DNA from 4 places in the Viridibacillus sp. KH_047 genome. Region 1 is predicted to be linked to each of the others. Evidence: riboswitches for the same ligand, from Rfam matches in the RefSeq annotation. Region 1 holds a riboswitch; each other region holds the start of a gene.
The links. Region 1 has a riboswitch for cobalamin ahead of AC3IS5_RS18270 (ABC transporter substrate-binding protein). Riboswitches for the same ligand answer to the same signal wherever they lie in the genome.
Positions count from the first base shown of each region.

Region 2: linked by a shared signal. The riboswitch ahead of AC3IS5_RS11040 (Ig-like domain-containing protein) and the one ahead of AC3IS5_RS18270 (ABC transporter substrate-binding protein) in region 1 are both predicted to bind cobalamin.
Region 3: linked by a shared signal. The riboswitch ahead of AC3IS5_RS13510 (Ig-like domain-containing protein) and the one ahead of AC3IS5_RS18270 (ABC transporter substrate-binding protein) in region 1 are both predicted to bind cobalamin.
Region 4: linked by a shared signal. The riboswitch ahead of AC3IS5_RS18835 (ribonucleoside-diphosphate reductase subunit alpha) and the one ahead of AC3IS5_RS18270 (ABC transporter substrate-binding protein) in region 1 are both predicted to bind cobalamin.

Region 1 is NZ_CM174479.1:3,728,729-3,736,364, forward strand. Features, by position in the region: gene AC3IS5_RS18265 (FecCD family ABC transporter permease) at 1-664, opposite strand, end outside; gene AC3IS5_RS18270 (ABC transporter substrate-binding protein) at 661-1,617, opposite strand; cobalamin riboswitch at 1,748-1,937, opposite strand; gene argS (arginine--tRNA ligase) at 2,219-3,886, opposite strand; gene AC3IS5_RS18280 (YwiB family protein) at 3,886-4,323, opposite strand; gene AC3IS5_RS18285 (GGDEF domain-containing protein) at 4,545-5,630, shown strand; gene AC3IS5_RS18290 (transglycosylase domain-containing protein) at 5,791-7,636, shown strand, end outside.
Region 2 is NZ_CM174479.1:2,206,515-2,214,150, reverse strand. Features, by position in the region: gene AC3IS5_RS11065 (NRAMP family divalent metal transporter) at 1-607, shown strand, start outside; gene AC3IS5_RS11060 (putative hydro-lyase) at 629-1,420, shown strand; gene AC3IS5_RS11055 (YhdT family protein) at 1,906-2,172, shown strand; gene panF (sodium/pantothenate symporter) at 2,172-3,617, shown strand; gene AC3IS5_RS11045 (hypothetical protein) at 3,767-3,925, shown strand; cobalamin riboswitch at 4,085-4,277, shown strand; gene AC3IS5_RS11040 (Ig-like domain-containing protein) at 4,467-6,290, shown strand; gene AC3IS5_RS11035 (DUF4430 domain-containing protein) at 6,365-7,282, shown strand; gene AC3IS5_RS11030 (energy-coupling factor transporter transmembrane component T) at 7,307-7,636, shown strand, end outside.
Region 3 is NZ_CM174479.1:2,733,447-2,741,082, forward strand. Features, by position in the region: gene AC3IS5_RS13500 (patatin-like phospholipase family protein) at 7-864, opposite strand; gene AC3IS5_RS13505 (hypothetical protein) at 996-1,193, opposite strand; gene AC3IS5_RS13510 (Ig-like domain-containing protein) at 1,375-3,183, opposite strand; cobalamin riboswitch at 3,413-3,591, opposite strand; gene AC3IS5_RS13515 (DUF4083 family protein) at 3,835-4,017, shown strand; gene AC3IS5_RS13520 (ABC transporter ATP-binding protein) at 4,088-4,867, opposite strand; gene AC3IS5_RS13525 (CAP domain-containing protein) at 5,004-5,846, opposite strand; gene AC3IS5_RS13530 (ion channel) at 6,116-6,340, shown strand; gene AC3IS5_RS13535 (methyl-accepting chemotaxis protein) at 6,637-7,458, shown strand.
Region 4 is NZ_CM174479.1:3,851,991-3,859,626, reverse strand. Features, by position in the region: gene AC3IS5_RS18855 (response regulator transcription factor) at 1-215, shown strand, start outside; gene AC3IS5_RS18850 (ATP-binding protein) at 205-1,563, shown strand; gene AC3IS5_RS18845 (PepSY domain-containing protein) at 1,565-2,254, shown strand; gene AC3IS5_RS18840 (PepSY domain-containing protein) at 2,346-3,527, shown strand; cobalamin riboswitch at 3,763-3,941, shown strand; gene AC3IS5_RS18835 (ribonucleoside-diphosphate reductase subunit alpha) at 4,122-6,347, shown strand; gene AC3IS5_RS18830 (ribonucleotide-diphosphate reductase subunit beta) at 6,360-7,400, shown strand; gene AC3IS5_RS18825 (protoglobin domain-containing protein) at 7,591-7,636, shown strand, end outside.

The DNA of each region.
Region 1 (7,636 bases):
CGCGTTCTTCTCCAAATAACATCGCATTTAATTCACGACGGTTTAACCATAATAAAAACGAACCGATGAGTACAAAAGGCCACACCATTTTGACATACGGCCATCCGCGCATTGAGACGCTTCCCATAAGCCACCCAATGATTTGCCGTAACTCATCACCTGTTAAGGCGATTAGCAATGAAATAACCGAACCTAAAAACGAACTAGCGATTATACCAGTCAAAATCAGTGTTTCCATTTTCATAGTACGATCGATTAAACGTGCAAAAGCCATCACACCCATCATCGCCAATAAGGCCCCTAGCATGCTGAAGGCTGGTAATGTATATATACCAAAAACAGGGGTCGAAATGCCGAAAAAGAGCGTCACCACAGCACCTACCGAGGCACCAGATGACACTCCTAACGTATACGGATCGGCGAGAGGATTCTTCAGCAATCCTTGGAAAGCCGCACCCGCAATTGCCAGTGAGGCTCCTACTAAACCTGCAAGCACAACACGCGGCATGCGTATTTTCCACAATATATTCGTTGCTGTTGGATCCGCTGCCGTATTCCATAACGTACTAATTGGTACTTTAACAGAACCAATTGATACACCTAGCCAAATGCTAACAATTAAAATCAAAATGGCTATGATGTACCCTAAAAGTGTTTTCTTCACTCAAAAGCCTCTGGATATACTGCTTTTGCAATGACCTCTAAGCCTTCAGCAAGACGAGGACCTGTACGACTTGTTAAGTTCGCATCAACTTGAACAACTGCATCATTTTTAACAGCTGTGATACTATCGAACCCTTGACGTTTTTTCACCTTCTCAACAATATCTTTTACATGGTTGTATTTCACAATAATTGTATCTGGATTACGTTTCACAATTTCTTCAGGGTCAATTTTGAACCAACCTGTTTGATCTGCTGTGACGTTTTTAATATTAGCTAGATCAAACATTTCTTGCACAAATGTATCTTTACCTGCTGTGTAAATATCAGGTTCATCTGATGTTTCGACGAATGCGGATTTTTGTTTTACATCTTTTACTTTTGCTTGCACTTCTTTTACTCTTGCTTTCATATCATCAGTAATCTTCTTAGCCTCATCCGTTTTACCAGTAATGTGACCTATTTGTTCAATTGTTTTATACGTTTCATCAAAATTTCCAGCGTTTTTTACAACAAAAACTTTCAATCCAGCATCACGTAATTGTTGGAGACCTGCTTCAGAAGTACCTAAAAGTGTTTCGTGTGCAAATACAACTTCTGGATTTAAGCTAATAATTTTCTCGGCGTCAAATTCCATCCCACCGACTTTTTCTTTTTTCGTTGCAGCTTTAGGATAATCATCATTATCCGATACAGCAGTAATTTCTTTTTCTAATCCTAACGCGAAAAGAATTTCTGTATTACTTGGTACTAGAGTAATAATGCTCTTTGGTGCTTCTGTAAATTTCACATCATTGCCAAGTGCATCAGTCACTGTTAATGGATATCCTGCTACCTGTTGCTCTGTTGCTGGCTCACTATTTTCCTTTTTCTTTGCATCATCCGTTTGGCCACAGCCTACTAACACACCTAGTGCTAAAGCAAACACTAAACTAAATTGCCATATTTTCTTCATTTACATTTCCTCCTTTTTCATAAAAAAAATCTCTCGTTTTACGACGAGAGATACGATGACAGTGAATTTATACATAGCAGTACTCAAAAATGCACTTTTACTGACACCATTTCTATCCGCGTAGTTCTAATTGGTGGTCTCCATGTTGGCAGGTCTCCTGGCTCGTGATCACAGCTTGCCGTGCCTTCCCAAAGCGCTATGCTTTAGTGACAAATTACGACTTGCTCACACATACAGTGGCGGGACCGCATCGGATTTGCACCGACTTCCCTTTTCTCTTTACTAAATCAAAGTAAAGAACCAACATGTTTCACATATACAATTTTTTATTACATCTTGTACAATTATACAGAAAATTAAATACTTGTCCAAGTTGTTAATAGGCTTGATGGAATTATTAGTAATAATACCTTGTGACATAAATCGATGAAGTCTAGCCATTTTCTCATTAACTAGCCGAAATCATTCTTTATCTTTCATCTGTTCTTTATATAAACAAAAAGACTATTCCACACTTTTTCAGTGCGAATAGTCTTTTTATAAGTACCTCTTAGTTTCATCAGCTTATTCGGCATCTGTAGCAAAAAGGTTCCTTTTATAATTACATTTTCTCAGGTGCTGATACGCCAATTAGTTTTAGTGAGTTGGCAATTGTTGTACGAACTGCTGTAATTAGAGATAATCGTGCTTCTGAGCGATCTTTATTGTCAGCATCTAATACTTTTTCAGCATTGTAGAAGCTGTGGAAAGTTGCTGCTAGTTCTTGAATGTAGTTAGTAATACGGTGTGGTGTGCGATTCTTCGCAGCATCCGCAACAACTTGTGGGAAGTCCCCTACTTTTTTCAAGACATCAATTTCTTTCTCTGCATTAAGAAGATCTAAATGTTCTTCAGATGCTGCTAAGCCTTGTTCTTTTGCTTGGCGCAAGATTGAAGAAATACGAGCATGTGCATATTGTGCATAGTATACAGGGTTTTCATTTGATTGCTTAACAGCTAGGTCAAGGTCAAAGTCCATATGTGAATCACCCGCACGCATTGCAAAGTTGTAACGTACTGCGTCTAAGCCGACTTCTTCAACAAGTTCACGTAAAGTAACCGCGTTACCTGTACGTTTACTCATTTTCACTTTTTCGCCGTCTTTCATTAAGTTCACCATTTGAATGATTTCAACTTCTAATGTGTCACGATCGTAACCAAGTGCTTCGATTGCCGCTTTCATACGTGGGATATAACCATGATGGTCAGCTCCCCAAATGTTGATAAGTTTAGTGAAGCCACGTTGAATTTTATCTTCATGGTATGAAATATCTGGTGTTAAATATGTGTAAGAGCCGTCATTTTTTATAAGTACGCGATCTTTGTCGTCGCCAAATGTTGTCGAGCGGAACCAAGTAGCGCCTTCTTCTTCAAATACATGACCATTCGCACGAAGTTTTTCTAAAGCCTTTTCAACTTTACCTGATTTATAAAGTGATGTCTCAGAATACCAAACGTCAAAGTCTACACGGAAGTTTGCTAAGTCTTTTTGTAATTTACCAAGCTCTAATTTCAAGCCATGTTCACGGAAAAATTCAAAGCGCTCCTCATCTGACTTACTTAGAATCGAATCACCAAAATCAGCAGCTAGTTTACCTGCGATGTCGATAATATCTTGACCATGATAACCGTCTTCAGGCATAGTAGCTTCTAAGTCTAATGCTTGTTTGTAACGAGCTTCTAAAGATGCTGCTAAATTATTGATTTGATTACCTGCATCATTGATGTAGTATTCACGTGAGACATCATATCCTGCAAAGTCTAAAACGTTACATAATGAATCCCCTACAGATGCTCCTCGGGCATGTCCTAAGTGAAGGTCACCAGTTGGGTTAGCTGATACAAATTCAACTTGTACTTTTTCATTAGCGCCAGCTTGAGAACGTCCATATTCAGCGCCTTGCGCTAAAACAGTTGTGATTACTTCCGCTAAATAGTCTTTGCGTAGCACAATATTCATAAAACCAGGACCTGCGATGTCGATTTTCTCAATAGCAGTACCTGTAGTATCAAGGTTTTCAATAATAGCTTCAGCGATTGCACGTGGTGGCTTTTTGGCTAATTTTGTAAGTTGCATAGCTATATTAGTTGCATAGTCGCCATTCGTCTTATCCTTTGGTGTTTCTAAGTGTATATTCAATGTTGATGTATCTTCTAAAAGACCTGCTTTTGATACTGCTGCAAGAAGCGCTTCTTTAATCGCATGTTGCACTTGTTCTACTGCGTTCATTATTTTCCCTCCGAGTAATTAATTTCTAAAGTATAATCGCCTACTGATTGTCCACCAACGATTAGATCATAGTTTAAATAAAATCGTCCGCTCGTTTTACTGTCATGCCGCTCGAATAGCATGTCCTTCGTATACGTCACGATTGGTAATGCACCGAATTCACTATCATAATGACCGTTTTGTTCATGATTAAGTAAAAATGGCATACGCATTTTCACATCACCATTCCGAAGAATAACTGCCTCATTATTACCGAATTTTAAAGTTGAACGAATATGTTTATCTTCTTGAACTTCTTCATATTGTAAGTACGTTTGGTCCCTTTTTTGAACTATCGTACCTTCTGACCAAAGCTCATAAGTTTCAGCTTCTGTTTCAGATTGTCGAATTGTCGTTTTTAACTTTAATTTTACGGGTGCTTTAAGTTCACTAGCCATACTTATGGGCCTCCGTTCCATTCTTTATATAACCTTCTTATTATAGGTTAGATTCGCTTGTTTTTTCAAGGTGCAAGTAAATTTAAGACAAATAGTGGATTCTTTATAATCACTCCCTCTAACTCCCTTATGTCGTTTTATAGGGAAAACATAATTATTTTAATTTTTCTTGTAAAATTGAATGTTATAATGGAGGAATAAAATGGTAGGAGAGAATCTATATGTTGCTCGAATTAGTCATTAATTTTTCGATTTTATTTACTTTTGTTATATTTTCATATTGGTTATATGAGTCTTTAGAACATTATCAAGATAGCTTTATTGAGCTGCAACCTTGGATTGTCGGTCTTGTAGCTGGACTTACCGGTTTACTTTTGATGGGCACGGCTGTACATTACCAAAATGATATTATTAGTGATAGTCGTTTTATTAGTATCTTACTCAGTGGATTGCTTGGAGGCCCAATTGCCATTGCTCTGTCCTCGCTCATCATTGGGATTTTTCGAATTTATGTGTTTGGCTTGTCAGAAACGTCTATTTTTGCAGGGTTAAATATTTTAGTAATTGGTGGTGTTATCGCATTTATCTCAATAAAAAAACCAATTACTTTACGCAATATCTATTTCTATTTCACTTATATCGTTTTCCAAGTTTGCATCGTTTTCTATATTCTTTCAGATACTTGGACACATGGCTTACAAAATGTAATTCAAACGGCGCTTTTTTATATTGTGTCATTTTATATAACTTTACTTGTATTAAAATCAATTCGAAATCAATTTAATCGTTTGCGTGAAACTGAAAAAATGGCAGAAACGGATTATTTAACTGGACTGCCAAATAACCGACGTTTCCAGCAAATAATAGATGATTTTCTCTCTAATAATGTTCCTTTTTCATTGATATTAATTGATATTGACTCTTTTAAAAAGGTTAATAAAACATATGGTCATCCTGTTGGTGATGAAATTTTACAACAAATTGGTACACAGTTAAAAAACTATGTGAAAACGATTGATGCAGAAGCTGCTAGGATTTGTGGCGAAGAATTTTATATTGTTTGCAAAGACGCTCCGCCTGCCTATAGCATACTTTATGCAAATTTTATTCAATCACAAATTGCCAAAACACCACTCGTTGTGTCCACTGGTCATGTAATTCCTATTACGGTTTCCATCGGGATTTGTTCATATCCTGACAATGGTAATACGTCAAAGGATCTCGCATTTTCAGCAGATAAAGCCCTCGTACAAGCAATAACAAGAGGTTCAAACCAACTCGTTCACTTTAATCAATTGAATAATTAATATTATTTTAATAAAACGCTAAGAGAATTCACCCTTTTCTTAGCGTTTTTTGTTACCGCTAAATAATTACCAAATTCATCCTTTTTATTTTTTTTCGTCCGTTTATTTTACATAGAATCATCACATACTATCGCTAAATTGGTGGAACGGAGCTGTTCTTATGAATCGAGCAGACTATTGGCGAAAAAGAAGGGTGAATAAGCGCTGGAAACGCACTCTTATGTGGAGTGTCGTAGGTATTTCAGCTTTTTTAACAGTATTGCTGTCACTCAGAATATACGCGCAAATTGCAGGTGCGCCTTCTCTCGCTGTTCCGAAGGCAACCGTTTTTTTAGATGCGGATGGGCATCGAGCTGGCGATAAATTTTCTATGGAACGTCGCTACTGGGTAAACCTAGATGAAATTTCACCTTTTGTTGCACAAGCACTTATTGCAACGGAGGACAAAAATTTCTATTCGCATAACGGTTTTGATTACACCCGTATTGCAGGCGCATTATTGAAAGATGTTAAGGCAATGCGCAAAGTTGAAGGAGCGAGTACAATTACGCAGCAGTATGCTCGTAATTTATATTTATCGCATGAGAAATCCTGGTTAAGGAAAGCTAATGAAGCACTCTATGCATACCGTTTGGAAGTCTTTTATGATAAGGATAAGATTTTGGAAGGCTACTTAAATACTGTTTACTTTGGACATGGTATGTACGGTATAGAAGCTGCAAGTAGATTTTATTTTGGGAAATCAACAAAAGACTTAACACTTTCTGAAGCTGCTTTGCTAGTTGGGATTCCAAAAGGACCAGGCATTTATTCCCCTGCAGTAAATAAAGAAAAATCAATAGGTCGTCAACAATTAATATTAAGTTTAATGTCTAACCAAAATGTTATTTCTGAAGAACAATCAGAGAGAGCAAAGAATGAAAGTCTTGATTTTAAATATGAGGAATGGGAAAATTCGAAATCACTAGCACCATACTTTTTAGATACAGCTTGGCAGGAAGCAAAAGATATACTGACTGAGAAAGGCCGTCGTTTTGAAGAAGGTGGTTGGGTAATCAAAACAACATTGAATACTTTCCATCAAAAAGTTGCCGAGGAAGCTGTTGAGAAATCGTTACCAAATGATGAACTAGAAGTTGGCTTCGTTAGTATGGATCCATCTACAGGTTATATTACTGCTCTAGTTGGAGGACGACATTATTTAACAAGTACATTCAATAGGGCGACACAAGCTAAAAGGCAACCTGGATCTGCTATTAAGCCATTTTTGTATAGCGCTGCACTGGAGAAAGGTTATACTCCTTTAACGTTTATGGATACTAGCCCTACCATTTTCACTTATGATGATGGACGCTCTAAGTACGAGCCCAAAAATGTAAACGGCGAATTTGCGGATCACCCAATGTCTTTGGCACAAGCAATTGCTATATCTGATAATATCTACGCAGTGAAGACGTTTGAAACAATCGGCTATAAGGCATTCAGCAATGTACTGGAGCGATTTAACATCCAAAGTAAATTACAAAATTCACCGGCAGTAGCTCTTGGTACTTCTGAAGTAAGCTTAATGAATTTAACTTCTGCTTATAACACATTAGCGGCAAAAGGTGTTCAAAAGAAACCAACAACGATTATTTCAATTACAGATGCAAATGGGAAAGTTATTTATAAAGCAGAAAAGAAACAGAAAAAGAAACAAGTAATTAGTTCAGATGATGCGTTTTTAATCACACAGTTGATGACTGGTATGTTCGATCCAGTCTTTAATGATTACGCACCGGCAACCGGGATTTCAATTCGTAGCAAACAAACTAGACCTTATGCAGCAAAATCCGGTACAACTTTAACCGATCAAATGATGGTTGGTTTTACCCCTTCTTTAACTGCTGGTGTTTGGAATGGTTACGATAAAGGTAAACAGATGACAAGTACAGAAGATTCACGAGCTACAAAACAAATTTGGATTGATTTTATGGAAAAAGCACATGAAGGATTACCTAGTGAGC
Region 2 (7,636 bases), 1.5 Mb from region 1:
TATTATTTTCGCCGGAGGTCACCGCTTACTAGATGCAGGAGTTAAAGGGGTAGAATCTTTACCTGATGTAACGAAAAGTTCTGTAACAGGTATTGCTGCTACTGGTATTATGCGTGTAGCATTGTTTTTAGCTGTATTGGGTGTAGTACATCAAGGTTTGGCAATTGACCCTGCTAACCCACCGGCTTCTGTCTTTAAATTAGCTGCAGGTGAAATTGGTTACCGTATGTTTGGTGTTATTATGTGGGCTGCTGCAATTACTTCAGTAGTAGGCGCTGCTTATACATCAGTATCATTTATTCGTTCATTCCACCCAATGATTGAAAAGTATCATAACTGGGTAATTATCGCCTTTATTATTGTCTCGACTATTACATTTGCGTTCATAGGTAAACCAGTTAAGATTCTTGTTATTGTAGGGGCAATCAATGCAATAATTTTACCTCTTGCACTTGGAACATTATTAATCGCAGCATATAAAAAAGAGATTGTTGGTAATTATAAGCATCCGATATGGTTAACAATTCCTGGTATCTTTGTTGTTGTCGTTATGGCTGTACTTAGCGTACGTACACTTATTGTCGAATTACCTAAACTATTTAGCTAGTAAAGAAAGTAGGGAATTATGATGACACGATTTGATACATTGGCTCCAGCTGCTATTCGAGAATTAATTCGTAATGGTGAATGGACTGGACCAACAGCGGGAATGGCAAAAGGCTATACACAAGCAAACTTAGTGATTTTAAAGAAAGAATATGCGTATGACTTCTTGTTGTTCTGTCAACGCAATCCAAAATCTTGTCCACTAGTGGATGTAACCGATATTGGGTCATTTACACCTAACTCTATTGCTGCTGGCGCAGATATTCGCAAAGATATACCGAGATATCGAATATATCGTGATGGTGTTTTCACTGAAGAAGTAACCGATGTTACAGATTATTGGGAAGACGATATGGTATGTTTCCTATTAGGGTGTAGCTTTACTTTTGAAACGCCACTTCTTGCAAGTGGAATTCCAGTAAGACATATTGAAGAAGATTGTAATGTACCTATGTATAAAACGAATATCCCATGCGAAAAAGCAGGTATTTTCGAAGGGCCAATGGTTGTTAGTATGCGTCCTATGAAACATGCTGACGCAATACGAGCTGTACAAATTACTTCTCGCTTTCCAGATGTTCATGGTGCACCGGTTCATATTGGCGATCCAAGCCAAATTGGGATTACAGATGTGAATACTCCTGATTTTGGAGATGCTGTAACGATTAAAGAAGACGAGGTTCCAGTATTTTGGGCTTGTGGTGTTACGCCTCAAGCAGTAGCGATGGAAAGTAAACCAGCTATTATGATCACGCACGGACCCGGTTGTATGTTCATTAGTGATTTAAAAGATGATAAATTAAGCATACTTTAAGTTATTAAAGCGCCTCCAAGTTAGAAAGCTAACTTGGAGGCGCTTTTTTATATACCTTTTGCTTATAATACTGTGCCAAAACTGTAATCTAAGTTCAATATTAATTAGGTTCAGAGCTAGAGTTATGAACTACTTATTAGCTTGCTCAGCGCCGAATGGGATGCCACCTCTAACTTGTTCTAGATAATGTTGAATTTCGTCTTGTAGTGACCTTTTTGTTGTTTTTATAGCTATTCATTCTTAAACCTCTCAATCTATTTGAGTAAATAGGCTACTCTTAGATACTTCGGAATCAAATTATTGTAGTTTTTATTCTTATTTATGTTAATTAAATATTTATATACATAATATGTATTTTTCATTAGTTTACATAATAATATTATGTAAACTAAACTCTATACTTTCAATTTTTTTAATGAGAACGTATTATTATAAAAGCAACTTATTTTTAATATGTTGTGATTCGTCATAAAGGAGATTGTTATATGAATGATAAGCGATTTAAAATTGCGCATCGTGAGGCCATCATTGGGGTGATTCTTGTAATCATCAATTTTAGTATTTGGTTTGGCTTTGCTTATGGGATGGGCTCAGGAGATCCGTCTTCTTATACATATGTACTTGGTTTTCCAGAGTGGTTTTTCTATAGCTGTATTGCAGGTACTATTTTTATGGTCATCCTAATAGTTTTCGTTATTAAATTCCTCTTCAAAGATGTGCCATTTGACGATGAGGAGGGTGAACTCAAATGATACAATGGCAAGTGATTATTCCATTAGTGGTTTTTCTAGTACTTATATTTGGAATTGGAATATGGGCAAATCGCCAAGTTATGCAATCAAATTCGTTCTTGCAAGAATATTTCCTTGGCGGACGTGAAATGGGTGGTTTCTTACTTGCGATGACAATGTTGGCGACATACGGTAGCGCGGGGAGTTTTATAGGAGGACCAGGTGTTGCCTATAATACAGGACTCGGTTGGGTTCTTTTGGCTATGGCACAGTTACCAGCAGGTTATTTCGTTTTAATGATTCTCGGTAAAAAATTTGCAATTATTGCACGTAAGTATCAAGCAATAACACTAATTGATTTTTTACGTGAACGATATCAAAGTAAAACAGTTGTCATTGTATCAGCAGTTAGTATTATTTTATTCTTATTTGCATCTATGGCAGCTCAGTGGATTGGCGGGGCGCGATTAATTGAGTCATTAACAGGCTTAAACTATTCTGCTGCATTGTTTATCTTTGCAGGTGCTGTATTAATTTATGTGATTATTGGCGGTTTCCGTGCAGTAGCATTAACGGATGCAGTTCAAGGTTCTGTAATGCTCATTGGAACAATCATTTTACTTGTCGCAACGGTTATTGCTGGTGGTGGAATTTCAAATATAATGAGTGATTTAGTCGCTGAAAATCCGAATCTTGTATCTCCATATGGGGCAGATCGTAGTTTAACGCCATTATACGTATCGACATTTTGGATTTTAATTGGGATAGGTGTAATTGGCTTACCTCAAATTGCCGTTCGTGCAATGTCATATAAAAACTCAAAAGGCATGCATTTAGCCATTATTATTGGCACAATTGCACTTGCTACAATTATGTTTGGCATGCATTTAATCGGTGTACTAGCACGTCCGGTATTACCAGGCGTAGAAATAGGCGATAAAGTGATGCCTTTACTGACGCTAAAAGTATTACCACCTTACTTAGCGGGAATTGTTCTTGCTGCTCCAATGGCAGCCATTATGTCTACCGTTAATGCTTTACTTATTTTAGTAAGTTCTACGGTAGTAAAAGATATTTACTTAAACTATATAAAACCAACTGCATCAGATGCACAGATAAAAAAAGTAAGTTTCTATGTCACTACTATCATTGGTATCGCAGTTGTACTAGTAGCTCTACGCCCACCAGATTTACTTATTTGGCTGAACTTATTTGCTTTTGGTGGATTGGAATCTGTATTCCTATGGCCGGTTGTATTCGGTCTCTATTGGAAAACCGGAAACAAATACGGTGCGATTGCATCAATGATTATCGGGATTTCATCTTATATCTACATTGATCAAATAATGCCAAGTGTATTCGGTATGCATACGGTTACGTTACCGATTATTTTATCCTTAGTAGCATTTGTTGTAGTAAGTCTTGTTACGAAGGACAAAGTTAATACTGGAAAATCGATCATTTAATAGGGAAACACCAAACTTTCAATTATAAAGTTTGGTGTTTTTTTGTGGAAAAATCGGTTAATAATTTTTGTGAAATTAATTGACAGATAACTCTAACTGTTATATATTAATAAAAAATAATTAATTTGTTATATAACAGGAGGGTTTATATGGAAATGTATAGAGAAGGTTATGAAACGTACTGTCTAGCTTGTGAAAATTATGGTATGGAGTCGATGAATTTTTATCTTTACGTGAGAAACTTAACAGTAGAGCAATTAAACGCATTCAATCAACATACGAAGGGAAGCGGTGATTACGAAGTCTGATGCCATAGCAATTTTATAATAACCCTACCCGTTGCTAAAACAGGTAGGGTTTTGTTGATTTTTTATGACTTTAAGCGGAATAAATCTGAATCTTACTAAAATACAAAAAAATAATTTACATTCTAATACTTTTATGAAATACTTTAGATGAATAGACAATTAAATATTTCTTATAAGAGTGCTTATGTTCATCATAAGCTAATAGGGAAATCGGTGTAAATCCGATGCAGCCCCGCTACTGTAAGTGTGGATGAAATTGTTGCGAACCACTGGTGCATGTTAAATGCGCTGGGAAGGGACAAGAGTAAATAGATACACAAGCCAGGAGACCTGCTTTTATAATGTAGTTTCAATCTTCGAGGGGGAGATTTGGAGCATCGAAGGCCTTTTTTGTGTATAATTGTACATTTTTTTGGCATTTCGCCGTCCAAATTCTCTTTACATTGTGTAAAGGGATATTTTTTTGCCCTTTTATATATATGTTTATCCTTTTGAAGTAAAAACTCGAAATAATTCACAAAAAGATATGGGGGATTTCAACATGTACACAAGTAAATGGGTAAGAAAATGGGTAGCACCAATCGGTATGGCAAGTTTATTAGCCTTTTCACAACTACCGGGACAATTGTTGTCGACAGTAAACGCTGCAGAAAATACGTCAGCGACAGTTCAAGTACCAGCGAAAGATGTTAGTTATAAGAACGTTTTAAATTCAACAGCGGCATTTTTACTGCAACAAGTGCCTAACCCATCATTCGGTGATGAAGACTATGTAACAGATTTCGCTCGTTCTAGCATTCCAGTTCCATCTAAATACTATGAAACTTATTACAACAATCTTGTTAACGAGATTAAAAGTAAAGACGGCAAAATCTCTGAAGACGTTGGTAAGTATTCAAAAGTCATTATTGCATTAACAGCTATCAACAAAGATCCACGTAATGTTGGGGGCTATGATCTAGTTAAGTCCATGTATGATACATATTTGGCTACTGAAGAAGCAAAAAAATTAACTAATGGGAATAAATTTCATTTCTTAAACGCTATTGATACGAAAAATTATGATTTATCAAATGAAGCGAAATACGAAGAGATTACAAGAACGAAATTAGTAAATGATTTAGTAAAAGATCAATTTGAAGATGGGTCATTTGCGTGGGCTCTAGCATATGGGTCTGATAAAGATTCAACGTCTATGACGGCTACTACTTTAGCACCTTATACAAATGATGCCAAGGTAAAAGCAGCTGTTGAAAAAGCAAATGATTATTTAGGCAAAGAATTAGGTGAACAAGCTGGATTCTACTCAGAATGGGCAAAAGGTGACAGCCCTGAAACAGTATCTCAATTCATCATCAATTTATCGTCTAATCAAACAAATCCAAAGACGGATCCACGTTTCATTAAAGGTGATGGTAACTGGGCTGTTTCTAACCTAGTAAGTTTTGTAGATAGTGCTACGGGTGGATTAAAGAGCGGTTTATCACTTAAAATTCCAAACCTAATGTCATCGGAGCAAGGTTTACGTGCACTTGCTGCATATGATCGCTTTGAAAATGGAAAAAATCGTATTTATGATATGTCTGATGCTACAGAGTCTATCAAGTTCTACGCAGTAGATATTGCTGCACCTGTAGTGGATTCTATTGGTGATAGCGCAACTGTTGTTAAAGGAAAAGCTACAGCGAATGCGACTGTTTATATTTACAATAACAATAATTTACTGAACAAAGCTAAAGCGGATGCTAAAGGGAATTTCTCCGTAACAATTAAAAAGCAAGCAGCTGGAAGCAATATTATTGCAATTGCAGAAAATGCTGATGGTGTAAGAAGTAACAATGCCTCAATAGTTGTTAAAGATATTACAGCACCAGTAGTTGCAACAGCTAATATAGTTAGTGATCAAACAACAATTGTTAAAGGCAAAGCTGAAGCAGGCGCGGAAGTTACGATTTATAACGGCTCTAAGCTACTAGCTTCAACAACTGCATCTACGAAAGGCACATACTCTTTAACAATCAAAAAGCAAAAAGCTAATTCAACATTGAAAATTTATGTCACAGATGCAGCTAAAAATAAGAGTAAAGCATACACAGTAAAAGTAGCTGATAAAACCGCTCCTAAAGCACCATCAGTAAAAAAAGTAACAATTTCAACTAGTAAAGTTACAGGGACAGCTGAAAAAGGTGCAAAAGTGTATGTATTAAAAGGTAAAACGTCTATCGGTAAAGGCACTGTAAATAGTAAAGGTCAATTTACTGTTAAAATTAAAAATCAAAAGGCTAATACTAAATTGACAGTCTATGCCAAAGACAAAGCCGGAAACAAAAGTAATGCATCAAAAGTAACCGTTAAAACGAAATAATTTGAAAGAAATAGGAAGGGTGTTGGAGTTTTTCTCCAGCACCCTATTCCCATCTATAAGAAGAGGTGCGATAAATGAAAAAATTAATACCATTATGGCTAATGATGATTCTCTCATTGATCATTATTACAGGCTGTAAGATTCAATCTGTTGAAGAATATAATAATCAAACTGAGCAAGAACAAAGTGTTAAGGGAGACAGAGAGACTAAGGTAATTGTTAAAGAAGATAAAGGAGAAGAACCAACAAAGGAACAAAAAGATTCAACAATAGATTCTAAAAAGCCAAAAAACGAAGAAGATGAAAAGTCCGAAACAAAGCAAAAGGAACCAAAAAATGAAGAAGAGGTAACGCCAAAAAAAGAACCAACTAGCACACCTAAAACAGATTCAACATCAACTTCGAAAACAACTAGTAAAGATACTTCGACTAGTTCAAATAAAGAAAAGCCAGATAAGAGTCCAGCACCATCTAAGGATAGAAAACCATCAAAAGATCAAAAGCCTGACAAAGATAAAAAACCCGAAAATAATAACGTCGCACAAAAACCAAGTAAGCCTAATAAAGAAGATGAAAAGAAAAAAGAATATGTGACTATATCTATTAGTGCTGCAACTTTGTTAACACATTGGGATATGTTAAAACCTGCATTACAAAGTGAGAAATACGTACCAAAAAACGGCGTGATTTTAAAGTCTACGAAATATGAAATCTTAGACGAAGACGAAACGGTTTGGTCTATTATTAAGCGGGCTACAAAAGAACATGGTATTCATATGGAATATCAAGGAGCTGGCGACAATCAATATGGCTCTGTCTATATCGAAGGGATTAATCACCTTTATGAATTCGATGCAGGTGAACTAAGTGGTTGGATGTACTCTGTAAACGGGCAGACACCTAATTATGGTGTGAGCGCAGTTACTGTGAAAAATGGAGACAATATTCAATTTCAATATACCGTCGATTTAGGCCGTGATATAGGCAGATAATGATTAAAAGGAGTAATGAGCATCATGAAAGCATTTGAAACGTATCACCCCATTGTCCTTTTCGCATATTTTGCATCTGTCATTGGACTTTCGATGTTCTATATGCATCCAGTTTATTTATTTATTACATGTATTGGAGCTATAACATTAAGTCTATTACTGAATAAAAAATCATTTATAAGTGGTTTAAAGTTTTTCGTACCGATGTTTTTTATCGCTGCAATTATTAATCCACTTATTAGCCATAATGGGGAAATTATTCTATTTTACATAGATTATAATGCTGTAACATTAGAGGCTATTGTTTATGGATTTGCGATGTCGATTATGATCTGTTCAGTCATTTTTTGGTTT
Region 3 (7,636 bases), 1.0 Mb from region 1:
GCTCTTCTATATATTTAAAAAACCCTTTAATTCATCCATTTGTTTTGCGGCTTTCTTATAGCCCATATCATAATTTGCTCGCATCTGAGTTAAATCTTTTTCGAAGCTATTTAATGGTGCATCTGGCCTGAAAATAAAGGCTCTTCCCTCTTTTTCCAAACGTTCACAATAATCGAGCGAGGCATTATAATGCTCCACACGTTGTTCCATGCTTTTTACTAAATTGGGATATCGTTTACGAAGGAGCTTCATGACTAATTTACTTTGGCGATCTATTACTTTTCGATAGCCTTTTGGTCGAGTTAACACAAGCACATGCTTTTCAAAACCTTCATCTACTAAATGCTGAATAGGAATTGGATCTGCTAATCCCCCATCATAGTATGGAGTACCATTTATCTTAATCTCTGGGAACAATACAGGAATTGCACAAGTAGCGCGCAATAATGTACATTCCTTATCCATATCAAGTGCGTCCATATACTCTATGGCCCCTGTATACGCATTTGTAACACCAAATTTTACTGTTCCCTCGAATTGTTGGAATCTATCCCAGTCAAATTTATCTAGCTCATTTGGAATTATATTGTAAGCAAAGTCTAATCCAAATAAACTTCTTTCTCGCCAAAAATTACGAATGCCTATATAGCGTTTGTCATGACGATAATTAACAAGAACGCGAAGTGAACGCTCTTTTTGCTCCGACACATATGAACAGGCATTAATAGCCCCTGCTGAAATACCGACAACATGTGGCATCATTATCTCTTCATCTAAAAAAGCATCGAGTACGCCTGACGTAAATAATGTACGGAATGTTCCGCCCTCAAGCACTAAACTTGTATCCTTCACATTGACCTGCATTGAATCACTCTTTCACTATTTTTCTATGATTATTTTATCATATCACTTGCACTTAGAAATAAGCGAAAACAGCCGCTTAGATTCAATCTCTGATTGATGTAATTCCCTAATATAAGACAGTACAGCATATTTTATGTTCCCAGAAGAAGAAGAAGATAAATAGCTGCGTAAACAGGTAGTGCAATTGAAGTAATTAGATACATTGTCATCCCGCCTTTAGAAAGTCTTCTTTTCCACTTAGTTAATTTAAGCTGCCTACAATAAATAGCGCTAGAAATGAATATTAATAAAAAGGCTAAATCCTTAATATTTTCTAAAATGATAATCAAATAATCAGCTCCTTTTAGGTTTTGCACTAAGAGAATTATATTGTAAATATCCCCAAAACCCTTTACGTAATTTAAGCTTCTTCAAAACAATAATCAAGTTAGACAGCTCCAAATAAAAAAAGGGTAGTCCTAAAAGGCCGGTTTTTACCGACTTTTAGGACTGCCCTTTCTCACATGACCATTACTTTACTTTCACGCTCAGTTTGCTGCTTTTATTTCCTGCTTCATCTTTTGCGTAAATTGATAGTTTAGTATTTGCTTTTTGTTTTTTGATTTTCACACTGAAATTGCCTTTGCTTGATGCTTTAGCTGAGCCAATTTTTTTATGTTTACTATTGTATATTGTAATTGTTGCTTTTGCTTCAGTTTTACCTTTTACTTTTGTAGTTTTCGATGTAATTTTAGATACTGTTGGTTTTTTTGGTGCAATTTTATCTTTTACAGTTATTGTTTTTGTTACACCTTTATTACCAATTGTATCTTTCGTTTTAACGACTAATTTTACGTTCGCTTTTTGTTTTGGAATCTCCAGTGTATAGTTGCCTTTGCTACTCGCTTTTGTTGATTTTAGTTTAGAGCCTTTATAAATAGAAACAGTTGCTTTTGCTTCTGTAGTCCCTTTTACAGTAGTTGTTTTGTTTGAAATTGTCCCCACTGTGAGTTTCGTTGGTCCAATTTTATCTAATACAGTAATTGTTTTTGTTACACCAGCATTGCCAGCTTCGTCTGTAGTCTTTACGACTAATTTCACATTTGCCTTTTGTGCTGGAATCTTTAGCGTGAAAGTTCCTTTACTGTTAGCTTTTGTTGATGCAAGTAATTTAGTTCCATTATATATTGAGACTTTTACATTTGCTACTGTTGTTCCAGTTACTAAAGTTGTTTTGTTTGAAATTGTTCCCACTGTAAGTTCAGTTGGGCCATCAGTATCTGGATTTTCTACTGGTGGATTAGTATCTGGTACATCCCCAGCTGCTAATCTTGCAAATGTTGATTTCCCATTCAATGCGTCTGCTAAAGCAATGATTACTTGTTCAGTCGCCATTAAATTTGTTTTAGTATCTTTGATCATCCATTTAAATGAACCGTCTTCTAATTGGTAATCATCAATCATTTTTTCAAGAATATTAACTTTTTTACCGTCTTTTTCATAACTCCATTTGTCCGTTGTTAAATCTTCTCCAGCTGTTGCTAGTCCCATAATAATACTTGCCATTGAGTTCGTATTATTAACAAAACCATCTTTTTGATATTTTGCATGAATACCATCTACCGCTTTTTTAATATATTCATTAATTGTTTCATTCGACTTATCAGAAGTATTTAATAGCGTTAATGCAGTTAAATTCCAACCTGTTACATCTAAGTCATCAGATGAACCAAATCCAGAGAATAATCCTGTATTATTTTGTTTCTTTAAAATTACTTCTAAATGTTTGGCTTTATCATAGTCTGCATTTGCTAATCCTAGCGCAATTGATGCCCAAGATTCACCATATGCTGTGAAAAAGCTACCATCAGCCTTTTGTTTGTTTTGTAAATCTTCAACAATGTTGCGTTGTCCAAGGTTGGTAGGATCTAACCCTAAAATATAAGCACCTATAATAGTACCTGCGTCTTCATTTGAAGTGCTTGAAGCAGCCGTTTTAGGTTTTACCCAATAAGATTGTTCACTTGTAACTTCTGAGCCCTCTGCCCACTTGTAGTTTTTAATATCCATACCTAGTGCATACATTGCTGATAATGACCAGTAGCCACTGTGGGAACTAATTACCCTAGAACTAATAGTTTGGTTGTTAGTAATATAATATTGTTTTGCCTTTTCTAGTGAGTTCACTAGTTTTTCTTTGATTACTTGTGGTGATGTTGTTTGAGATGCATTGTCTTCATTGTTTACTACCGTAATATTTTCAGCTTGAGCTGTAAACGGCGATAGTAATGAAAGTAGCATAACAAAAGCTAACATCATACTGAATGAACGTTTCGACATTTGAATTCCTCCGATTTTATTAAGGTTTGTTGGATTCGGAATTCGGCTTTTTCATGCTAATCGACAAAATAACTTTCACTTATGTTTTAAATGATGAAATTTAAAAGTTCTTAACAATGAAAAAAGCTATTTCCCCATAGAGAAATAGCATAAATACAAAGAAATATAGGACAACAGTATTGTCTAATATAGATTGTTTTGCCGTAATCTCACTTTATTCCGAAGAGTAGATATACGCTATGAATTAGATAGGTCTCCTGGCTTATGCATCAATTTACTTTAAGGACCTTCCCGTATAAAACAGTGGTATTTCCTTATTTCATCAGCATTTACAGTTGCGGATACAGCTCCGGTATTTCACCGAATTCCCTTTTATGTATGTACTACACCTAATTCTGGCATACAATATTCACTTAATATAAACTTATCATAATATTGAAAATTAATCTATCGTATTTTGATTAATTTTTGATATTCAACTCATAACACATCAAATAATTATATAAATAAAGAAAAAGCGTATGTATATTTATATCGAAATTGTATATATCGATGAATCTATCAATATGTTAAGCACATGATTCCTGTTAAACATGTTAAAATCGGATTAATTACTATTTTAGTATCATGAATAATTAAGGGAGGAATTGCATGTTTAACGTTGGGGATATGCTTATTACTGTTATTGTAATAGCTTTAATTTTATTAGGTACGATTTCTTTTATGCTATTTGTTAGAAGAATCATTATTAATACAACACCAAAGAATGAATCTACCGAACTAAATGAAAAATTGGATAAGATTATCATGTTATTGGAAAAACAGTCTAAATAATTTGTATTCATTATAAAAAAACTAGCTATTGAATTTTATATAAGATTCAACAGCTAGTTTTTAGGTTAATTTAATTCAACTTCGATAATAATGGACGATTATTTTGCCAAATAACTTCTACTGGCATATCGAAAAATGCAGAAAGTTTTTCACTTGTTAGCATATTCACTGTACTTCCAGAAGCAAAAACTTGGCCCTTTTTTAATAATAATGTTTTCTGAAAAACCGGTAGAATTTCTTCAACGTGATGTGTGACATATATTATTGTTGGTCCGTTTTCTAAAGCCGCAATTTCACCAATTGTTTCTAACAATTGTTCTCTTGCTATGAAGTCAAACCCTGTCGCAGGTTCGTCTAATATGAGTAGCTCTGGATCATCCATTAATGCACGACCGATCAATATTCTTTGTTTTTCACCTTGCGATAAAGTTTGATAATCACGATCGGCATATTCAATACTCCCTAGTTTTTTCAATATGCTTATTGCCTTTTCTCGAATGATTGGTGTTGGCTTTTCGTATAAACCAATTGAAGCAAACGCACCTGAAAGAACGATTTCAAATGCACTATCATAGGGATTTAATTTTTGTTGTAATCCTGACGATACGAGGCCAATCTTTCTTCTAAGCTCTTCACCTAAAACGGATTTCCCAAACGTTCTTCCTACTACCTTTAAATCACCTTTAGTCGGAAAATAATAAGAACAGAGCATATTCAGCAAAGCTGATTTGCCAGCTCCATTTAATCCGTAAAGTACCCAATGCTCTCCTTTTTCTACTTGCCAATTAATATTTTCTAGAATCCATTGCCCTTCTCTTTTCAAACATACCTCTTTCATATGTAATACCATATCGAAAACCCCTTTATAAATATTCACTTCATTATAACTGAATATTCGAAAAAATATGATGTAAAAGAGAAGAAAGTTCAGAAGTTATCAAAATAGTAAACCCCCTCATGTTCTTGGACAAGAGGGGGTTTTATAACTATTTCGCGAAAATTTGAGTTCCATATGTTGGATATTGAGCGCCTTTACCAGAGACAACAATACCTATTCCAACTTTTTGATAATTAGGTGATAGAATATTTGCTTTATGGCCAGGAGAATTCATCCAACCATTCATGAAACTCGTTGCTGTTGGATAACCTGCCGCGATATTCTCTCCTGATGCAGATGTGTTATAACCTGATCCTTTAAGGAGGTTAGACCAACTTCCATAAGTTGGGCTTGTATGGCTGAAATAACGATTTTTCTCCATATCTAATGAACGAATTATCGCAAGCTTTGTAAGCTTTGGATCTTGCTTTAAAGGTTTCATATTCTTTTTTGCACGTTCTTTATTTAAAATAGTAACTATTTGATCTTGCATTTTTTTGTTTCCTAAATCAATGTAACTATCTACAAATTTACCAGATTTAATCCAATATAACTTGCTACCCTTTTTGACTTTGATCCAACCATTTGTATTTGCAGTGCTCACTTTATAAATTCCAGCTGCTAGTTTCGTTGCCGATTTCGATCCTTTTTCTTTTTTATAAGTCGTTGTTTTTTTAGAAAGATAAATATAATCACCAGTAAAACCGTCTTTTATCCACTTTTTATCTTTTGTTTGCATCCATTTGTCTTTAGTTGTTTTTATAATTGTAACTTTCTTTTTTGCAGGTACTGTAGATTTTCTTCCATATCCACCTTGCTTAGTAAACAACCTACTCTTTTCTGTAAGCGTAACTTGTTTTGTTTTTGAAGTACTTGCTTTAGCATATATAGGACTTGCTAAACTACCTAAAAAGATCATAGCCATGAAAATGACGCTTAGTTTTTTCAACATTTTATTCACCTTAATTCCTCCGGGAATCTAATTTTTAAAACGATATTTTCAATGTAATTAACACTCTCAATAGTTTTTTCGGAGAGTTCGTCATTAAATATAGTCGTTTTATTAATATCAATAATAAAAGAATCGTATAGACTACAATTTGTAATCACTATATCATATTATCAAATTTTTATGGGCACAAATCCCAAAAATAGTTTGATACTATTATTCTTTCAACCTTTCACAGATACTTAGACCTACTCTTTGAAAACTGTTCATTTATCTCCCATAAGGTAGAAGGATGGTCTATACTTAATCCCATATACTTTTGTGTTGTTAGTCTGATTCCAAGTGGTGTAGACACTTCACTCACAGCAACTACAAATCTGGGTAAAGTGTTTACGATGTTTTATTTAGCGGTTGGAGTAGGAGTTATGTTTCTAACATTACTGACTATTGGTAAGACGATGATTCAACTACGGATATTAAATTATTGTAAGTTTTAAGGTTGTCTTAAAAGACGACCTTTTTATTTTTTTGTAATAGTTTACTACTCAATTAGTTTCAACATTATTTACACTTACTTTTAAGAGGTTTTTTAGAAGTAGTTTCATTTTCCCTTTTAATTTCGTCGATACAAAGTAGTTTTTTCACAATTTCCTACTTTTGAATAATCGAAATATTTACTCTATATGTAATATAAGATATGATAAATATAGTTAAATTTATCTATAAACGAAATAATTATAGATATAAATTACTTATATCTGATAACTAGTATATAGAAGCGAGGTTTTTTATTTTGAATTTATTAGAAGTATTAAAACAAGCTACACCATACATACAAATGGCATTTAATAATGAAATCTTTGTAAGTATTGTTGAGCGAGATCAAAACAAGGTTTACTTTGCATCTCCAGGAACTAAAGTTGATCTAGGCGTAAAAACTGGTGACACTATGGAGATTACTGAAGAATTGCGACAAGCCTTCTCCGGGAAAAACGTTATGAGAGATATACCTGCTGAATTTTACGGGGTACTACTTCACACGAATATATATCCAATTAAAGAAAATGGTCATGTAATTGGAGCTTTTAGTTTAGTATTTTCTATGGAGAAACAAGAAAAGTTACAATCTTATATGGAGCATCTACAAAATGCTGTCATAGGTTTACAGGATAAAGTACATCTTGTTGCCTCTCATTCAGAGGAGCTAGCAGCAACAAGTACTGAAATTACTGCTCAATCTCGCCAAGCTCTTGCTGATTCAGAAGCTTCTCATAGCGTTACAGACTTTATCAAATCAATTTCCCAACAAACGAATTTGCTAGGGTTAAACGCTTCTATTGAGGCTGCGCGAGCAGGTCAGCATGGTGCTGGATTTAATATTGTTGCCCAAGAAGTACGAAAACTATCTCTAGAAACAAAGTCGGCTACCGAAAAGATTGAAGATTCTTTGAAAAATATCACACAAAATTTACAAGGTTTAATGGGCAGCATGAGTCAGATCAATTCCGCTTCAAACGAACAAGCTGAGCTAGTACAAGACTTCAGCTCTATTATAGAAGAACTAGGAACACTGAGTATTCAAATGGGGCAATTAATGAAAGAAACATTACGATGATTTTTATCACTCCATAAGTTTATAGAAAGCAATATACTTGAGCTCATTGATGTTATTTGTTTACCTTGCTTCGAATTCACCTTCACTCCTATATAGTTTCCTTTGTACATAAAAGAATTTATCACATTTGTCCGATTTTGTTGTCATATTCCCCTTGAATAAAGGAACGAATGTTCTT
Region 4 (7,636 bases), 120 kb from region 1:
TGTTGCTTTATTTAATCAAGCATCCAAAGCAAGTCCTTTCACGTGAGCAAATCTTAGATGCTGTTTGGGGTTATGATTATTATGGGGATACCAATGTCGTGGATGTTTATATCCGTTATGTTAGGCAAAAGGTTGATAAAGGAAGTAAAAAAACACTTATTCAAACAGTCCGTGGTGTCGGTTATGTATTAAAGGAGCAGGTGAATGAAGCTTAAGACGAAAATTCATGTTTTCTCGTCGCTTGTAATGTTGATTATTCTGGTGCTTACGATGATCGGAATTTATTTCTTATATGAAAAAATGGCCTATGACACAGAGTATAATCAACTGTTATCCGAGTCAAAAGAGCTTGTAACGTCTATTAGCCAGACAAGTAACGTAAATGACCCATCTACGATATTACGTGCCTATATTCCTCCTAGGGGGGCTATAAGAGCCGTTGATTTAAATGGAAAAACACTCATTACTGTACAATCTACTGAAGGTATTGAGGAGTATCATCCCGATATTGATGAGCATAAAAGATACTCAGTGAAAAAATACGAAGGTATCCCAGTATTATCAATGAGTATGCCCGCAATTTGGGTTGATGGTTCGGTGGTGCATATTCAAATGCTACAGTCCATGAAGGATGTAGCACGAAATTTAGATTTGTTACGACTTGTCTTACTTGGTGTAACAATTCTTGCGACAATTCCTATTGTACTATCAAGTATGACGCTAGGGAGCATTGTTACTAAACCAATTCATCGGCTAATTGCTACGATGCAGGAAAGCCAAAAGTCAGGAACTTTTGAAAAAATAAATGTAGAAAATGATGGCCGAGATGAAATGGCTGAAATGAGTCGTACATTTAATGAGATGATGTGCCAGTTGGAGCAAAACTATCGTAAACAAGAGCATTTCGTATCGAATGCTTCTCATGAATTAAAAACACCTTTAACTGTAGTTGAAAGCTATGCGCGTCTATTAAAACGTCGTGGTTTTGATAATAAAGAAGTGGCAAATGAAGCCGTACAAGCAATTTTAAGTGAGTCTATTCGTATGAATGAAATGATAAAACAAATGCTAGAATTAGCTAAAAATAAGGAGCATATTCCACTAACAATAACAGCAGTTGATATTCATAAAGTATTAGAGGATACACTACATCAAATGTATCAAGCATACGGGAGAGAATTTAACTTACTAGGAAAAGGGCCCGCAATAACAAAAACTGATGAGCAAAAGCTAAAACAGTTATTTTTTATATTCTTAGAAAATGCACGCCATTATAGTGAACGTGAAATCAATGTAAGTGTAGCAAAAGAAGGAGCGCAATTCGTCGTCCGTATTCAAGATTTCGGCCAAGGCATTGCTAAAGAGAATATTCCTCATTTATTTGATCGTTTTTATCGTGTTAGTGAGGACCGCAATCGCAAAACAGGTGGTACGGGTTTAGGACTAGCAATTGCACATGAAATTGCTGAGCGTTTAGCTATCAACATCACTGTATTAAGTACACTAGGTGAAGGAACTACAATCGTCTTGCGATTTGAAAATAGTAATGAGGGGGAACAATGATATGCGTATCCGCGAAAAACTATCAATACTATTCATTGTGACACTCATTATTATTGCGACTATTCTTAGTATCATGATTTGGAATAAACTGACGAAAGAAACACCTCTTACAACAGAAGAAATTTATAATAATATTGAATCGATGTATGGAGGGGAAATTATCTCCTTCCTTACTATAAACGATCAATATCGTGTGCAGCTTCAAAGAAATAACAAGCTTTATCAACTCAATGTTGATGCAGAATCGGGTAAAATTCTGCAGATGGCGCCTGTTAAATCTTATGTTAAAGAAGATTCAAACTATCTACCAGAAACTGAAATACGAAAAATTATAAAAGAACAATATGTTGGGAATATAAAAAAAATCTCACTCAATACAAATAAGGAAGAACCCGTATACCAAATAGAATTAGTAAATGGGAGAGAGCGTATTAACTTATTAATAGATGCAATTAACGGTGAAGTTTTATCAGAAATTCAAGCAGATGCAGAGCAAAATTCCCCACTCTTATCTAAAGAAGAAGTGATTACTATTGCTAAGAAACAACTAAATGGAACTGTCGATGAAGTTTCCTTTTACGATACGAGTGATGGGGGTTATTATTTAGTGGAGATTGAAGATAACGACAAAGATGCAGTCTTTCAGATTCACGCTATTTCCGGCAAAGTTCTTTCGACTACGTGGGATTAATAATTTCTCATCAAATTCTAATGTTATTCTCCTTATTCTTTCATTTTCAATGTGTAAAGTATAAGTATCAACAAAGAGGAGGAAATTAATTATGAAAAAAATGATTACGGCATTAGCAATTACAGGATCACTTGCAGTCTCTGGAGTAGTTGCGGCAGCGGGTATTCAAACTAACTCAGGTAAAATTTTATCTTCAGAAGAAATTTCGAAAAAAGCACTTAGCTACGTAAAAGGTACAGTATATAAAGTAGAGTTGGACAAAGAAAAAGGTGTTCAAGTATATGAAATTGATGTACGAGGCAAAAGTAAAGAATACGAATTAACATTAGATGCTAAAACGGGAAAGTTACTAGAAAAGAAAACAGAAACAACAAAAGTTTCTAATACAGTAAATAATAAAAATGTAATTGGTTTAGCAAAAGCGAAAGAAATAGCATTAAAATCGGTTAAAGGTTCAGTCAAAAAAGCCAAATTAGATCGAGAAGATGGTATTTACGAAATTGAAATCATTAGAGCTGGGTATGAATACGATTTTGATATCAATGCGTACACAGGGAAAATTGTGAAAAAAGAAAAAGAGAAGATTTCGAAAAAAGTAGTAACTGGCAAAGTAATTGGTTTAGAAAAAGCGAAACAAATAGCTTTAAATAATGTCGGCGGTACTGTACAAAAAGCCAAATTAGATAAAAGTGATGGCGTATACGAAATCGAAATTATTAATGGCACAACAGAATATGAATTTGAAATTCATGCAAAAACAGGGAAAATACTTAAAAAAGAATCAGAAGTAGCTGACGATGTAATCACAACTACTAAACCAAGTACTCCTAACACTGGAAATACAGCAAATCCTTCAACACCTAATAAAGTAATAGGTATTGAAGAAGCAAAAGCAATTGCATTAAAAAGTGTTAATGGTACAGTGAAAAAAGCAGAGTATGACCGTGAAGATGGAGTATATGAATTTGAGATTTTAACTACCGATTATGAATATGATATCGATGTCGATGCAATAACTGGGAAAGTTATGATTACTGATAAAGAAAGAATTACAAAAACACCAAATAATCCAGCAACACCTTTCATTGGTGAGCAAAAAGCTTCTCAAATTGCTTTAACAAAAGCAAAAGGGACAATTACTAAAATTGAATTAGATGAAGAAGACGGCGTTTATGAAATTGAAGTTAAAGATGGTATGTACGAATACGAATTAGAAATTGATGCTAAAACTGGTGCTATTCTAGACTTCGAAAAAGAGTATGAAGACGACTAATTTTTACTAAAATAGATTTTATGCTACCCAAAATAGATTTTTGGGTAGTTCTTTATTATTTTATTTTTAAAAACAATCCTAACATCCTGTTTTTAAAAATAAAAATAGACATTATAGGAAATAATAAAACATTTTTCGTAGGTCTTTTGCTTTCATTTACTTTAATTTAGCATTTCCACTTGTCTGACAGGAACACAATATGTTAGATTAGATTAATCAGTAAAACACAATATATAGTATGTGAGCGAAAAAAGGTACCATATACGGTTTAAAAGGGAATTCGGTAGAGAAACCGAAGCTGTCCCCGCAACTGTGAATGCGGACAACTGTCAATGAACCACTGAGCAATGCTTGGGAAGGGTGACAGTTGGATGATGCATGAGCCAGTAGACCTGCCTTTTTCGCATGACGACACTTTCTTCGGGGGTTGAGAAGTGGAAGCGAGAGACTTTACATTAAACAATTTACTTTTGATTTTAAAAGTATTTTTTTGTTGTGATTTCGCCTGTTTCCAATTTTAAAACCTAGAGCGATGGCTCTGCCGAAGAAGGCAGATTCATCGCTTTTTATATTTGTAAAAAAGGAGACGACGATATGGTCCAATTAATGACATATGAAAGAGCAATATTATTATCTCAATTAGAGGAAGAGTTTGGTAGAGAGGAAATTAGTCAGCTTATTAGAAAGTCAGAACGCTGGGAAAATAAGAATCCAGAAGGCACTGATGCTGAATGGACGAAGGCGATGAGCCTAGAAGCGTTAAGCTTTTTAGATGAAGAAGACACATATTGGACATTCGTTGCAGCTCGCTTATTATTGGCGGGTGTTTATAAAGAAGCATCTACAGTACGCCAATTAGAAGTAGGACAGGTATACACAGCATTTGCTAAACAAGTTGAGAAGCTTGTCGAAAAAGGTTTATATGATCCAGCTTTAACAAAAGAATATACAAAACAGGAACTTGAAGAGATTGGCTTAATGATTGAACCCAAACGTGATGAAATCTTTACATATATCGGATTGAAAACACTGTTGGATCGTTATGTAACTCGAGATTTTGACAAAACACCAATCGAATTGCCTCAAGAGCGTTGGATGATTATAGCGATGACACTAATGCAAAATGAAAAAACAGATCGCCTTGCGAAAATTAAAGAATCCTACTGGGCAATGAGTAATTTATATATGACGACTGCTACTCCTACATTATCAAATGCAGGTAAAACACATGGTCAATTATCAAGTTGCTTTATTGATACAGTGGATGACAGCTTACAAAGTATTTATGATTCAAATACTGATGTTGCGACACTTTCGAAATTTGGCGGTGGTATCGGCGTCTATATGGGGAAAGTACGTAGCCGTGGCTCATCCATTCGTGGTTTCAAAGGGGCATCAAGCGGTGTTGTTCCTTGGATTAAACAACTAAATAATACAGCAGTATCAGTAGATCAATTAGGTCAACGCCAAGGCGCGATTGCTATTTATCTTGATATTTGGCATAAAGATATATTCCCATTCTTAGATTTAAAATTAAATAACGGTGATGAACGTATGCGCGCACATGATATTTTCACAGGCGTAAGCTTACCAGATATTTTCATGGAGGCTGTTGAAGCACGTGAAGATTGGCACTTATTTGACCCGCATGAAGTTCGCGAAGTAATGGGCTTTAATCTAGAAGATTACTATGACGAAAAGCGTGGACAAGGATCATTCCGTGAAAAATACGCAGCTTGCTTAGCGAACCCGATATTAACACGTGAAGCTGTACCAGCAATTGATATCATGAAACGTATTATGCGTAGCCAATTAGAAACTGGCGTACCATTCATGTTCTATCGTGATGAAGTAAACCGTAAAAACCCTAATAAACATGAAGGTATGATTTACTCAAGTAATTTATGTACAGAAATCTTCCAAAACATGAGCGCTACTAAGTTCGAATCAATTACATTAGAAGATGATGTTATTGTAACGCGCCGCAAACCTGGAGATTTCGTTGTATGTAACTTATCATCTATAAACCTTGGACGAGCTGTCCCTGCTGAGGCTTTAGAAAGATTAATCCCAATTCAAGTGCGCATGTTAGATAATGTTATCGACTTAAATCGTATTCCTGTTCCACAAGCAGAACGCACCAATGCACGATATCGTGGAATTGGTCTTGGTACATTCGGTTGGCATCATTTATTGGCACTGAAGAGCATTGCATGGGAATCAGAGGAGTCTGTTGAATTTGCGGACAAGCTTTATGAGCAAATTGCTTATTTAACAATTCAAGCATCAATGGAATTAGCAAAAGAAAAGGGTCAATATCCATTATTTGAAGGTTCGGACTGGCAAACAGGAGAATACTTCACAAAACGCCAATATAAAGGTGAAAAGTGGGCTGCATTACAACAAGCAGTTGCTGAAAATGGTATGCGTAACGGTTATGTAATAGCTATTGCGCCGAACTCATCAACATCGATTATTGCAGGAAGTACGGCGAGTATCGATCCAATCTTCCAAAAATCTTATTCAGAAGAGAAAAAGGATTATAAGATCCCGGTAACTGTTCCTGATTTGAACCAAGAAACAACTTGGTATTACAAATCTGCTTACTTTATTGATCAAAATTGGACTTTAAAACAAAACGCAGCACGTGCCCGTCATATCGACCAAGGTATTTCGTTAAATATATATGTACAAAACACTGTAAAAGCTAAAGAACTATTAGAATTGCACTTAAACGCTTGGAAACTAGGCATTAAAACGACATACTACGTTCGCTCAACATCGGTTGAATTATTAGAATGTGAATCATGTGCAAGCTAGGAGGAACTAACGATGACGAAACTAGAAAAACGAAAATTAATGGATAAAACAGCTCCAAACCGTTCAACAGGTATTGTAAACGGGAGCTCTTCAAATATATTAAACTGGGATGATGTTCGTTTTAGCTGGGCGTATCCAAAATATAAAAAGATGCTAGGTAACTTTTGGACTCCTTTCGAAATTAATATGGGGAACGATATTAAAGAGTTCCCAACATTAACAGCGAATGAAAAAGAAGCATTTATGAAAACAATCGGATTACTTGCAATGTTAGACAGTGTTCAAACAGACTATGCAGGAAAAGTGGCAGATTATTTAACAGATTCTAGCTTAAATGCTTTAATGATTATCCTTGCACAGCAGGAAGTAATTCATAACCATTCTTACTCATATATTCTTTCAAGTTTAGTATCAAAAGATGAGCAAGATAAAGTATTTGATTTCTGGCGTACAGAGCCAGTCCTTGAAAAACGAAATGACTTTGTTATTAAAGGATATAAAACATTTTCTGAAGAACCTAATATCGACCATATGTTAAATTCCATCGTCTATGACGTCATTTTAGAAGGTTTATTTTTCTATTCTGGCTTCGCATTCTTCTACCATTTAGCACGCAATCAAAAAATGGTAGCAACGAGTACAATGATTAACTATATAAACCGTGACGAACAGCTTCATGTTGACCTATTCGTTAAAATCTATAAAGAATTGTTAGAAGAGTATCCTGAATACGATACGCCAGAGCGAGCTAAGCAAGTTGAAGATATTTTTCGTGAAGCAGCTGCACTTGAAATTGAATGGGCCCATGAAGTCATTGGAGACAAAATTGATGGCTTAGATGTAGATGATGTAGAAGATTATATTTACTTCTATACGAATGTACGCTGTTCACAATTAGGCTATGAAAGACCTTTCGAAGGCTACCGCAAAAATCCGATGAAATGGATCAAAGCCTATGAAGATGTTGATTTAGGGAAAACTGACTTCTTCGAACAACGTTCTCGTCAATATGTGAAGGTAAATGTTCAAGATAATGGTTTTGATGAACTATAAAAAATGAAATAAATAATATGAAGATGGGCGCTATAGGGAGCGCTCATTTTTTTTGTGGTACAACTAGCCTTTGGACCTATTTTTAATAGTGCCAGAAAAAAAATTTAATGAATATCGAAATAATAGATATAAATGTGTATGTTTTTGGTATAGTTTAGTAAAATATATAGATACTATAGGGGGTGAGTTTGTGTTGCCATTCAAACGTAATAAGATAAATAAGATGATTCTCCCGG